2 linked regions of the [Eubacterium] eligens ATCC 27750 genome follow. The protein of the gene in region 1 interacts with the protein of each later gene in a pairwise test. Links are inferred from orthologs where the notes say so. Each region holds a gene or a part of one and is shown in the gene's direction. Other genes may lie near its edges. The genes, in order: nrdD and nrdG.

Region 1 (8,317 bases):
TTCATAAGGAATAAAGTCAGAGAATTCAGCACTAAGAAAAAAATGCGTTTTATATACCAGATGCTTTTCCGTTCAGCATTTGTGTATCAGGCAAATCTTCGTCTGATTGATAAGAAAAGAATTGAGATAGAGGAGAGAGTTGATGGAGACACATCAGATACAGACCTTATCGAACTTCACGAGTTGGAATCTACGCTTGTCTATTTTGCAACATCTCTTCGAGCTAACAGTATTGTGTTAGAAAGACTCAGAAGATATAAAAGGCTTGAACAGTATCCTGAAGATATGGAGCTTCTTGAGGATGTAATGGTTGAGTACCAGCAGGCCATAGAGATGACAACAATATACAGGGATGTCATTGATGGTACAAGGGAGCTGATGTCATCAGTAATTGACAGTAAACTGAACAATGTAATGAAATATCTTACTTCAATTACAATTGTGATGGCTATTCCAACAATAATATCCGGCATATATGGAATGAATGTTGGCGGAGAATGGATGCCATTTGCAAAGACACCTTTTGGATTTGAGATAATAAGTGGAATAATACTTCTGATATGTATAATAGTTTTGTGGGTATTAAAGAAGAAGAAAATGTTATAAAAAAGGCATGTACATTGCAGGGTGTACATGCCTTTTGCTTTTAAGAATTATTTGTAAATTTCCTGCCAGCGGGATACCATCTCTAAAGCTTCGTTCTCAGATGATACCTTAGTCACAATAACGCCATCAAGATAAATTTCATAGACAGGGAATTTTTTTGCAATATTTCCGTGGCTGACCTCAACTTTGTTGTACTTTACTCGTTCCATTAGAAACCCTCCTCATATTTAATAATAATGCTTTCAAGCTAAAACCAACAATATATTGTATTATAACATGTTGTTATGCAAAAGAAAATACAATATTTTGTATTGGTACTAAAGTACCAAAAAAATTAAGGGATGTACTTTAGAACACTTGTAAAATCGTCATGTATATAATATAATTTTATTATCAAAATTCGGAATTAGTTATTAAGAATTAATAGTAAATAGCATGAGGTACCAACATGGATAATAAAGCGACAGAAAAAGAAAAATTTGAAATTGTACACAAGATGAGCAGGAGAATTGCATCTGTTGACAAATATTGTGTAGTAAGTGTTTCTAATAAAGCATTTGAAGAATATTTCGGACGCATTGTAGATACACTTCTTGAAGTGGTAGCACCACAGGATAAAGAAAGGCTGATAGATTTCATAGAAAATTATGATGGTACCGCCAAGAGTGGAATGTTTAAGTTTATTAATGCACAGGGAGAGGAAAGGTATAATCATCTTTTTGTGTATCAGCAGCGCGGTGCTGGCAATGGACATATGAGAGATATTGAGATTGTCGATGTTGAATCAATAGAAGAAGCTAATAAGAGTCTCAGGGATGATGTATCAAAGCATAAGATGCTTCTTGGATTAGACCGTGAATACACATTTACATATAATAGGGATAATAATATTTTCAGTATGTACAGATATGATGTTGATTCACGAGATATTATATACAAGGCTGATATTGATGACTGGAAGAGACAGATGCTTACAGAAGGATATATAGAGAAAAGTGATAAGGAAATGTTCACTAATTTTATATCTGAGGTGCGTTCATATACACAGACATTCTCAACAAAGTTTAAGACCAGCATGCGTACATATAACAAGGTTATGGAAACATTGAGATTCATCGGAACTGTTATGACCAAGAGCGATGGAAGAAAGATTGTTGTTGGCAGGGTTATTCCAGAGGCAGATAACCGTAGTTATAACCAGATTTCAGATATGATAGAAGAATTACAGTTTGATTCTCTTACGCATGTATATAATAAGAAAACAATAACTGCTTATGCTGTAAAGTGCCTTAAAGAAGAAAAGAATAACAGGGTCACAATAGCTGTTCTTGATGTGGATCATTTTAAGAAGGTCAATGATGTGTATGGCCATATGTATGGAGATAAGATTCTTGCAAGAGTAGGACGAAAGCTTAAGGAAGTAGTCGGTGAGGATGGAGTCGTCGGAAGAATAGGTGGCGATGAATTTATCATTGTGTTTAATGGAATTAATGATGAGCATGCGTTGCGAGGAATGTTAAGAGCAATAAGAACGCAGATTAAATGGGAATTTGTTGATGATTTTGAAGACCTGATGATAACATGTTCTATCGGAGCATCATATAGTCCAAATAATGGCACAGAATACGAAGAGCTTTTCAAAAAAGCTGATTATTGTCTGTATGTTGCTAAGGAAAAGGGAAGAGACAGATATGTATTTTTCAGAGATGATCTTCATAAGGAATCGTATGAGAATTCGCTTAATACAAAGGATAAGAATGTTAATGATGGCAGAGAGATGAAAGAACTTCGTTTTCTGTCAGGAATAATGGAAGAATTTGCACAGGATGGAAGAAAAGCTGTTGATGAACTGCTTCATCATATGTATGATTCTTTTAAGCTTGACAGTATTAATCTGTATTGGGGGCCTAACCTTAACAGGACATATTATATCGGGGTAGAACTGGGTGGTCCAATGAGTGCAGACTATGTTAATACAGAAGAATTCAGGAAGCTCCTTGGCGGGAAGAATCATGTTGCTATTGGATTTGTTGGAAGACAGACAGATATTGCACCGGAATTTGGTATGGCAATGAGAGAAAAGAGAGTTTTTTCTACTATACATTGCATAGTCGGAACACAGAACAATGTTAAGGGAATATTTACAATAGACCGTTGTAAGGAATCGTCACAGTGGGCTGAGTATGAAATAGAAATGGCTGTGGTAGCAGCTTCTCTTATTAATATTATTGCTGAGTCTGAAAATAATTAATTAATATATTTTATTACAAGATATTGTGTTTTTGATTGACTTGCAAGCCTATATGTTGTATAATCAAATCTGCTTGGGAAACCGCATGGATACTGGGTTCCCAGCAGATTTTTTTCATGTGTATGATTTCACATGGTGTTATTAATGATTATTCATGGGGACATGAAAGTGTTTATGTGAGGGTTTGAAGTATGAAAATTATTAAAAGAAGTGGGTCGGAGGTTACATTTGATATAAGTAAAATCATGGCCGCCGTATCAAAAGCTAATATGGAAGTTGTCCATAGCGAAAGACTGTCAGAAGAACAGATTGAAACAATATCTAATAATGTTGAGAGCATCTGTAAAGAAATGAACCGTTCATTAAGTGTTGAGGAAATTCAGGATCTTGTAGAAAACCAGATTATGAATTTAAGAGCATTTGCAGTTGCAAGAAAGTATATTACATATCGTTATAAGAGAGCGCTTGTGCGTAAGTCTAATTCAACAGATGAGCAGATATTAAGCCTTCTTGAGTGTAATAATGAGGAAGTAAAGCAGGAAAATTCTAATAAGAATCCTACTGTTAACAGTGTGCAGAGAGATTATATGGCAGGAGAGGTAAGTAAGGACATTACTAAAAGACTTCTTCTCCCAGCAGATATTGTTGATGCACATGAGCAGGGACTTATACATTTCCATGATGCAGATTATTTTGCACAGCATATGCATAACTGCTGTCTTGTCAATCTTGAGGATATGTTACAGAATGGAACTGTAATAAGCGAGACTATGATTGAGAAGCCACACAGCTTTTCTACAGCATGTAATATTGCAACTCAGGCAATTGCACAGATTGCAAGTTCACAGTATGGCGGACAGAGTATATCACTTGCACATCTTGCTCCGTTTGTTCAGGTGAGCCGTGAGAAATTTATTGGTCAGGTAAGGGATGAATTTGAGAGAACAGGAATAGAAGCATCAGAAGAGAAGATTAAAGAGGTCGCTGAACTTCGTGTAAGAGATGAGATTAAGCGTGGCGTCCAGATGATTCAGTATCAGGTTATCACACTTATGACAACTAATGGTCAGGCTCCATTCGTTACTGTATTTATGTACCTTGATGAAGTTCCAGAAGGAAGAACAAGAGAAGATCTGGCTCTTGTTACAGAGGAAGTTCTTAAGCAGAGAATGCAGGGTGTTAAGAATGAGAAGGGTGTATGGATTACACCAGCTTTCCCTAAGCTTATATATGTTCTTGAGGAGGACAATATAAGAGAAGGCAGCAAGTATTGGGAACTTACAAAGCTGGCAGCAGAATGTACAGCTAAGAGAATGGTTCCTGATTATATATCTGAAAAGAAGATGAAGGAATTAAAGGTTGATGCCAATGGCAATGGACAGTGTTTCCCATGTATGGGATGCAGAAGCTTCCTTACACCATATATTGATCCGGAAACAGGAAAGCCAAAGTATTATGGCAGATTTAATCAGGGAGTTGTAACTCTTAACCTTGTTGATGTTGCCTGCTCATCAGGAAAGGATATGGATAAATTCTGGAGTATCCTTGATGAGAGACTGGAACTCTGTAAGAGAGCACTTATGTGTAGACATTACAGACTTAAAGGAACACCTTCAGATGTTGCTCCAATTCTCTGGCAGAATGGTGCACTTGCAAGACTTAAGAAGGGTGAAACAATTGATAAGCTTCTTTATGGCGGATATTCAACAATTTCTCTTGGATATGCAGGACTTTGCGAGTGTACATATTACATGAAGGGTGTTACACATACTAAGCCAGATGGTACAGAATTTGCACTTGAGGTAATGAAACATCTTAACGATATATGTAAGAAATGGGCGGCAGAGACTAATATTGATTTCTCACTTTATGGTACACCACTTGAATCAACAACTTACAAGTTTGCTAAGTGTTTACAGAAGAGATTCGGTAAGATTGCCGGTGTAACAGATAAGAACTATATAACTAACAGTTATCATGTTCATGTAACAGAGAATATCAATGCATTTGATAAACTGAAATTCGAATCACAGTTCCAGGAATTATCCCCAGGTGGTGCTATCAGCTATGTTGAGGTTCCTGATATGCAGAATAATATTCCTGCAGTACTTAAGGTTATGCAGTACATTTATGATAATATTATGTATGCGGAGCTTAATACTAAGAGTGATTACTGTCAGGAATGTGGTTACACAGGACAGATTCAGATTATAACTGATGATGACGGAAAGCTTATATGGGAATGCCCTAACTGCGGAAACCGTAATCAGGATAAGATGAATGTTGCAAGACGTACTTGTGGATATATTGGGACACAGTTCTGGAATCAGGGAAGAACTCAGGAGATTAAAGAGAGAGTGCTTCATCTGTAAGATTAAATATAATATGGCAGGACATGGATTAATATCGTGTCCTGCCATTATTTTAGTATTCGGAAAAATATTCATGATTGGTCATGCCGTACAAAGCACCGAAAAGAAGCGATAATACAAGAGCCAGTATTACGAACATAACAACAAATCCAACATCATTGATTGTCATTATAAGTGCAAGTATTGTCCATATTGCGGTATATACGATTTTAACAATAAGATTGCGTTTTATGTGTTTTGGATTATGCGTTTTCTTATATAATGCCATGCCAACATAAGCAAATATTGTAATTATTATAAGTGGTAAAGCAAAAAGTGCTGCATATATAGCAATTATATATAAGAAAACAGATGCTGTGAAAGAAAGTCCACCATAAAATAAATGTCCCATAAATCTATATCCTGCTGTGTAATCATCAGGTGAATAGCTGCCAGCTTTAATAATACTGCCGCCGGCATTGTTCATAAGACCTCCTGCATATATAAGTAATAATATAAATGTGGCAATAAGTAAAACACTGAAAACAGTGTATATGATTGTCAACACTTTATCAGTTCCTTTTGCAAATTTCATCATAATCTCCCCTCATGATAAATTGATAGTAAGACTATATCATATTTATTCATTATAAACAAGAACTGACTATAATAATGGTGGTACATATGCCGATATATAGTTAAACTAATGTGATTCCCGAAAAGGAGTTTGGGATAGGATTATGACAAGGAGGGTATATGTCACTTACGATAAGAAGCACAATGAATAATCAGGCAGCTGTACAGGGAATAGATAATGCAGATAAGAATACTGATAATTCAAAGCAACCCAGGAATAGAAAGACAATTAATGTATCAGAGCTTAATCTGAAGCCATACAATGATAACCAGATTGATGCTAAAAGGCTCAGAGCCAGAAAGCAGGCTATGAAGCTTATATCTGATGCATGGAAATCTGCTGATATGAGGGATAAGAATATTGAGGATATGAAGCTCGATAAGCTTAATAAGCTTGATGAAATCACAGAACTTAAGAATAAGGTTAGTGGTTTGGAAAATGAAAAAGAGGCTTACCGCGCAGATTATGGTGTTGATATGGATTCACAGGAACAAAAAGACCTTGAACTGCTTGAAAAATACCAGAATAACCGATATGGTTCGGCTGAGGACACATTTTCAAAAGAAGAACTTGACCGTTTAAAGGAATTACAGAATACTCCGCTTACAGAGTATCAGGAGAAAGTGCTTAAGCTGAATTCATCACAGATACATTTTAAGGATGAAATTGGTCAGAAGGAGCTTAAGATTGCATGCACGACAGCTTCAATTGCACTTGCCGAAATCGACAGGGATAAATCTCAGGAAATGCTAAAGGCACAGGATTCAGCAGACCAGATAATAGGTGCTGTTGAGGGAGAGGTTAAGAATCTGCTTGTAAATGAAGGTAAAGACAACATTGATGACAAGGTAGAAGAGAATAAGGAAAAAGCTGACGAAGCAGAGAAGAAACAGGAAGAACAGCAGGAAAAGATTGACGAAAAGCGCAAGGAAAGAAAAGAACAGGAAGAGATTATTGAGGGACAGGCAGAGGCTGACAAGTTAGAGATGAATGCCAATATAAGAAGCAATGATGTCGACTATGTAACTGAAGCCCAGAAGCAGATAGTCAGGATAATGAAAGATAATAAGCTGCTTAATGAGGATATTAAGGGAATTGATATTGATTTGAATTTCTAGGAATGAACAGGGCGGGTGATTGATTCACCCGCCCTTAATAATTAGAAATCCACCTGCTGTACAGAACCGGCGCTGCCGTCTTCATGAAGATACATGCCGCTGCTTCGTACTTTAGCTTTAAGATTGTTATCATCATCAGTTACATGAAATGTTGTTTTGGAGCTGCCAAGACAGATTGCACCGACATTGGCTTCCTTAAGTGATAAGAGCTTGTCCTTGCCATTCTCATCTTTAACCCAGACCTTTAACTGGTCATAGACTTCATCATTTTCATCAATCCAGCCGTTGCCGTCAGAATCGTATTCTGCAAGCTCGGAAAAGCCATTACCGGTCTTGGTTCCGAACAGCTCGCTGCCGTCATTGATAATTCCGTCGCCGTTCTTATCAAGAGCAAGAAAGCCACTTTCAGGATTCATCTGTGCAATAGTCTCGTCTTTACCATCACCATCAATGTCAAAACTAAAGGACTTATCAGAAACAGAAACAGGATTGCTTCCAAGATTAATAACAAGAGGATCTGTCAGTACGGTATCAAAGCTTGAAACAAATTCAATGCTGTGTTCTTCCATGTATCTGCGTGACATGGTCATATCAAGATTAAAATTAAGTTTCCTGCCGTCTGCTGTTTTAACAGTTCCGGTTGTTGAAAATGAAGTGCTTTCCTTTTCTTCATAGGTTGAAGAATATCTGGTTCTTACAGTCCACACAGTAGGAGAAATCTGGTTAGTAATAGAAAGGGTTTTTGAGGCTTTGTCAGATGAAGATGTGTCAGAGACTGAATTGCAGGATAAACTGTCAGTATCATGAAACATTCCACGGAAAGACAGAGATTGAATAAAATCCAACAGGGACATATAAACCTTTCTTGTTATTTCTGTGTAACTGAAGCTTACATTCTGCCGCATAGAAACTAAGCTGGCTTTGTTGTAAGCAGGTGTTAAAGCCTCCGTGCCTTCTGGTGATTCCTCACCAGCCCAATCCGTTTTAGAAGAATCGTCCGGGACATTAAGTCTGCCAGAACGATTGTAGAGTGGCATCATCAGAAACATGTCGTCATACTTTCTGCCCGAAGAATCAGAAGAATTACTAAAATATGATTCTTTCTGGCTTAAGCTGCTTCTTGCCTGGCTCATTCCAAAACTAAAGGAGTTACCAGAGCTGCCTGCTGCGACCATGCCGCTTGATACCTTTTGTGAGTAGTGTCTTCTTGAAGACATACTCATGTTGCTGTCTGCAATTATCATAAGTATACCCGCCTTTCATATTCAGCAATGAACACGGTTATATATAATATCGGTTTAAGCGCAGAATACTTAATAATAAAATGTCAACTAAAAAACTTTTATAAAATAAC
Region 2 (4,872 bases), on another replicon or contig:
ATATTTGTACTCCTCATTAACTGCACCAGTCTCAGTACCAACAACTCCACAGCCAAGAATACTTGCAAATCTTATATGTGCCTTATACTTCTCAACAATCTCCTTATGCTTCTCAGGATTAGGATTGCAAAGGTTAAGGTAACATCCAAGTACTGCAACATCAACCTTATTCTCTGTACATAATTCCTTAATATACATAGCAAGTCCCGGAGTCATAGTCTCCACGCCCGGCTTAAACTCCTTAATAGACTTACTGAGTGCAATATGCATACAGTGAAAACCCTGTGCATGTATATTAGGTATAAGCTCCTCTAATGGAGCGTATGCAACATCATGTGCTCTTATTCCGATTCTCATAAAAAACCACCTTTCCGTCAATTACAAACACTTTTGAAAGATTATACTATATATTACATAAAAAAACCAGTAAATATCTGCGACTTTTCCAAGCTGTGAGGGCTTTAATGCTGCTATATACAAAAGAACGGTGAGAGAAAGCCCGCCCAAGCGAAACGCGTTTGCTTTCTCTCACCGTATTAAACTCTGTATGCACCTTTATCTCAATTATCAATACAGCTTTACATTATTAATTAATCCTGTATCTCCAAGTGCCTTATAATATGTAACAAGTGGTATAAAACTCTGTGCAAATCCTTTCGTGCTGTCACCGGAAACAATAACAGCATCATCTATAACCTTTTTAGAACCAACTCCTGCCCTGCCTGTGTTATTAATATTAGTTTCAAATGTTTTGAAACCATACTCAAGATATTTCTTATCACCTGTCAGTTCATAGGCAATTGCCAGTGATTCCAGAAGAAGTGTGTTATTTCCATTCCTTGAAAGTGAAGGAAGCTCCTTATAATAGAACAAACCATTATCAAGAGTACAATTCTCTACAATATCATCAATTGCTCTTATGAGCATCTGCTTAATATCTTCTCTTGGGAATACCCTGTAATATCTCATTACGCTTCCTGCAGCTACTGATATCATAAATCCTACTCTTATAAGAGTATTGTCCGTATATGGAGCAAGCCAGTTGCCATACTCCTCTTCCCATATCTTAAAGCTGTCAATAATCCACTCACACTTTGCAAGCCATTTTTCATCTCTTGTTTCCACATATAATGCAACAAGTGCACGTAAAGCCCAGCCAGTTTCTCTCGCATTGGCTTCTCCCGGTTTTGCATACATTGGTGTATCCAGAAGTCTTAATATGTTATCACCTATACTTATAGCTGTCTCAAGACCTCTCTCATCACCTGTAAAATGATAGTAATCAATCACTCCTTCAACCCATTCATGTGAGCATACCATTATTCCATTCTTACAATGGCCTGCTGTATGTTCCCACTGTCCACCTATTCTTAATGGATTCTTGCTGTAATGGCATACATCAACATCCATCTGATGCTTTGCTGAAACTATTAAATAGTCAAGGAATCTTCTGATTCCAGTTCTTGCATACATAAGAGCACATGAATGCGGATAATCATATTCATTATTACTCCATACAGGTTTTCCGCCGCCTCTTCCCTGTAAAGTATATCCCATATCAATAGAATCGCCCCAATTCAGCATGCCGTAGCATCTTGAATGATTATCAGCCCTTGCAATAAGTGCGATTTCAACTTCATTCACAAGATGTTCAGGGAATACATCCATACACACTTCTGCCTTCTTGAATTCCTCTGGTGCTATGCATGGTCTGTCAGGCATCTGGTATATTGTACTTCTGTTATCAAGCTCCCACATCTGCATATCCGGTTCATGGAAATGCATCAGGAATCTCTGTTCCTTTGCCATACCAGACTGCATAACAACATTTCCAATATCCTCTGGAACAAGCATAACAGCTACTCCGCCGTCATATGCCTTAACTGCCTTCGGATAATTCTGCTGTGCCTGATATACAGTTATACACAATCCATCATTTCCATCAGTATAATCTGCAAGAAATGTACCATAGAATACCTCTGCAAAATGTTCATTCGCTTCCTTTACAAGATATGCATCATCGATAATCTTATTAACCTGCACTCCATCTCTTCCAATATAGAAATCAGTCTTATAATTAGAGCTTCCAACAAGTGTTCTTACATTGGAAACAGGTGCTTTACCAGATATCATCTCTAATTCCCCGGTTCCTCTTGTGTGATACACAGGTCCATTCTCTTTAGAATTATCCGTAAGTACATCTCCACATCCGGTAGAATCATTACCCATATTAATGTGCATATCAAACAAATCATCACTTGCAGTGACTGTCTCATCAGGCTTTGCATAAAATACCAGTGATTTGATATGAAGTTCATCATAAGTCGTATTAATAATTCTGTATGAAACATCAATCCATGACTTAGCTGCATATGATGTAAGTGTTATCTCAAAATCAACTTTTTTATTATTAAGAATGTTACTTCCTTTAGCTCTGATTACACATTTTACAGGACCTGCGTCTATAATCTTCCACTCGCCAATATTAATGTCGTATAATCCCATATCATCTTTCAGATATGGTCCTTCAAAATTCTGAGCAGTATAATGTTTTCTTCCATCATCAAGTGTTTCAAATATATTCTGGGAATTATTATTTACTGTAAATGTAACACAACCTGTATCAACTCGCAGTCCCTGCTCAGTCTGAGTAACAGATACTCCTTTTTCTTCATACTTTCCATCAGACTCTTTTTCAAACTCTAGCACTGCGCCCTTATTAGCCGGAATATCAGCAAGAAAATCCACATACAGGTATCTTATGCTTCCATCTGGATGCTTTGATGTAATCTTTGGCTGAACCATACATTTTCTGCCATTCTGTGTAATGGCTATCCTGTCAGCACTCTTTAACTCACCTTCCTTAAAAGGAAGTGCTATGCCTGCCGGTTCCTGCAATCTGTCATACCTGTAAAGCTTGTCAAAATAAATTTTCATTATATGTACCCTCCATTGTTTGTCACGAGCAAATCTGCTATAATTGTACAACAGATTTTAATCATTTGCTATAGTCTTAATATAGCATTCATAATTCTGTAATTCATGTGATAAGATGTCATTATCAGCTAATAATACAGATTTATTGCAACTTTTAGAAAGAAGGTTTATATTATGCATTATGCCGAGATAAAAACCTGCGATATTGCTAACGGACCAGGGGTGCGCACCTCTCTTTTTGTAAGTGGATGCACCCACCGATGCAAAGGTTGTTTTAACGAAATCGCATGGGACTTTAATTATGGCAGGGACTTTACAGACGATACAATTAAAGAAATCATTGATTCCCTTGCTCCAGACTATGTTACAGGGCTCACACTTCTGGGAGGTGAACCATTTGAACACAGCAACCAACAGGGACTCCTTCCACTGCTGAGGGAAGTACGCAGAATATATCCTGACCTGAGTATATGGTGCTTTACAGGATATCTGTTTGACAAGGATATTGTTGGAAGAATGTGCAATGAATGGAAAGAAACTAAAGAAATGCTTCAATACATTGACGTCATAGTCGACGGAAAATATGAAGAAGACAAGAAGGATATGATGCTTCAGTTCAAGGGTTCATCTAATCAGAGGACAATCCTTGTAAAAGAATCTCTCGAATCAGGTAATATCGTACTTCTGTACGATTAATAATAAAAAGGAGTTTACACAATGTCACAGAAAGTTAATATTAAGAAATTAAGTCCTAACGCCTGTATCCCAACATACGGAACAGAATTCTCAGCCGGAGCAGACCTCTACTCAGGAATGTCCGAAGCTGTAACAGTTATGCCAGGCACAACTGAATTCATCAAAACAGGAATAGCAATGGAGATACCTGCAGGACTCGTAGGACTCATCTACGCAAGAAGTGGAATGGCATGCAAAAAAGGTCTTGCCCCAGCCAACAAAGTAGGCGTAATAGATTCTGACTACAGAGGTGAAATCATAGTAGCCCTCCACAACCATTCAGATAAACCTGTAACCATAGAACCAAAAGACAGAATCGCTCAGATAGTCTTAGCACCATACATCACAGCAGACTTCAACGAAGTAGAAGAACTTGACGACACAGAAAGAGGCGAAGGCGGCTTTGGCTCAACAGGCACAAAATAATACAGGAACCGGCAGCATAATAATATGCTGCCGGTTCCCACTCACAACCTAAATTCTTTCTTGCCTTACTTATAAGAAATATTGGCATGCTCAATAACATAATCCTGTGCCTTCTGCACAAGCATAGCCTTTACAATCTTATCTTTTCCGAATTTTTCAACAAATGTATCCGCATTAGAATATCCATTATCTGCCGCAAAATCATCAAGAGAACCTTTATAATCGTATTCTCTCATTGTCATATTGCGGTCTTTAACTATAGCCTCCATGATAAGCTGCTGTACAACAGATTTCTTAACAAAGTCATCAAAAGAAAGTCCATACTGCTTCTGACAGTATTCATCCTTTGAAAGATTTGAAAAATCCGCATAGAAACCAATAGATGTTTCAAGTCTGGATCTTGTTTCTTCCATAAGTGAATCAGGATAACTGCTTATCTTGAATGTATCCTGTAAAGAAGATAATACATCTTCCTGTATCTTGTTCTCAACCTTTGAATTAATATCAGTTTCAAGAGATTCCTTTATTGACTGTCTATATTCTTCAACGGTATCATATCCAAACGCTTCCTTAACATATGCATTAGTTATCATTGGAACATTTGCCTGTGCAACTGTCTGCATTGTAAGTTCAAATACAACCCTCGTGCCCTTATATAAATCCGAACTATAATCCTCAGGTATATCAACAATAAGTATCTTTGTCTGACCTGGGGTCATACCATATAAAGCCTGATCTAACTCATCAAGTTCAAGTCCGAGAGTATCCGTTCCA

Evidence for each region.
Region 2: the proteins of nrdD (region 1) and nrdG interact in binary tests that used the Escherichia coli proteins (3 or more experiments, as listed by UniProt). The link is inferred for [Eubacterium] eligens ATCC 27750 from one-to-one orthologs.

The regions. Positions count from the first base shown.
Region 1 is NC_012778.1:1,620,314-1,628,630, reverse strand. Bases 2,677-5,638 are described here. They hold nrdD (anaerobic ribonucleoside-triphosphate reductase), read left to right. Parts: upstream 2,677-3,048; coding sequence 3,049-5,229; downstream 5,230-5,638. Other genes in these bases: EUBELI_RS07555 (hypothetical protein), read right to left, coding at 5,282-5,638; EUBELI_RS07565 (GGDEF domain-containing protein), read left to right, coding at 2,677-2,857. In the rest of the region: EUBELI_RS07570 (magnesium transporter CorA family protein), read left to right, coding at 1-606; EUBELI_RS14370 (hypothetical protein), read right to left, coding at 654-815; more of EUBELI_RS07565, read left to right, coding at 1,055-2,676; more of EUBELI_RS07555, read right to left, coding at 5,639-5,806; EUBELI_RS07550 (hypothetical protein), read left to right, coding at 5,965-6,963; EUBELI_RS13665 (hypothetical protein), read right to left, coding at 7,005-8,207. UniProt on the Escherichia coli protein: Catalyzes the conversion of ribonucleotides into deoxyribonucleotides, which are required for DNA synthesis and repair. Can reduce each of the four common ribonucleoside triphosphates.
Region 2 is NC_012780.1:453,270-458,141, forward strand. The notes cover bases 2,039-4,872. They hold nrdG (anaerobic ribonucleoside-triphosphate reductase activating protein), read left to right. Parts: upstream 2,039-3,111; coding sequence 3,112-3,633; downstream 3,634-4,872. Other genes in these bases: EUBELI_RS12630 (beta-L-arabinofuranosidase domain-containing protein), read right to left, coding at 2,039-2,937; dut (dUTP diphosphatase), read left to right, coding at 3,655-4,098; EUBELI_RS12645 (trigger factor), read right to left, coding at 4,164-4,872. Also shown: EUBELI_RS12625 (sugar phosphate isomerase/epimerase family protein), read right to left, coding at 1-357; more of EUBELI_RS12630, read right to left, coding at 568-2,038. UniProt on the Escherichia coli protein: Activation of anaerobic ribonucleoside-triphosphate reductase under anaerobic conditions by generation of an organic free radical, using S-adenosylmethionine and reduced flavodoxin as cosubstrates to produce 5'-deoxy-adenosine.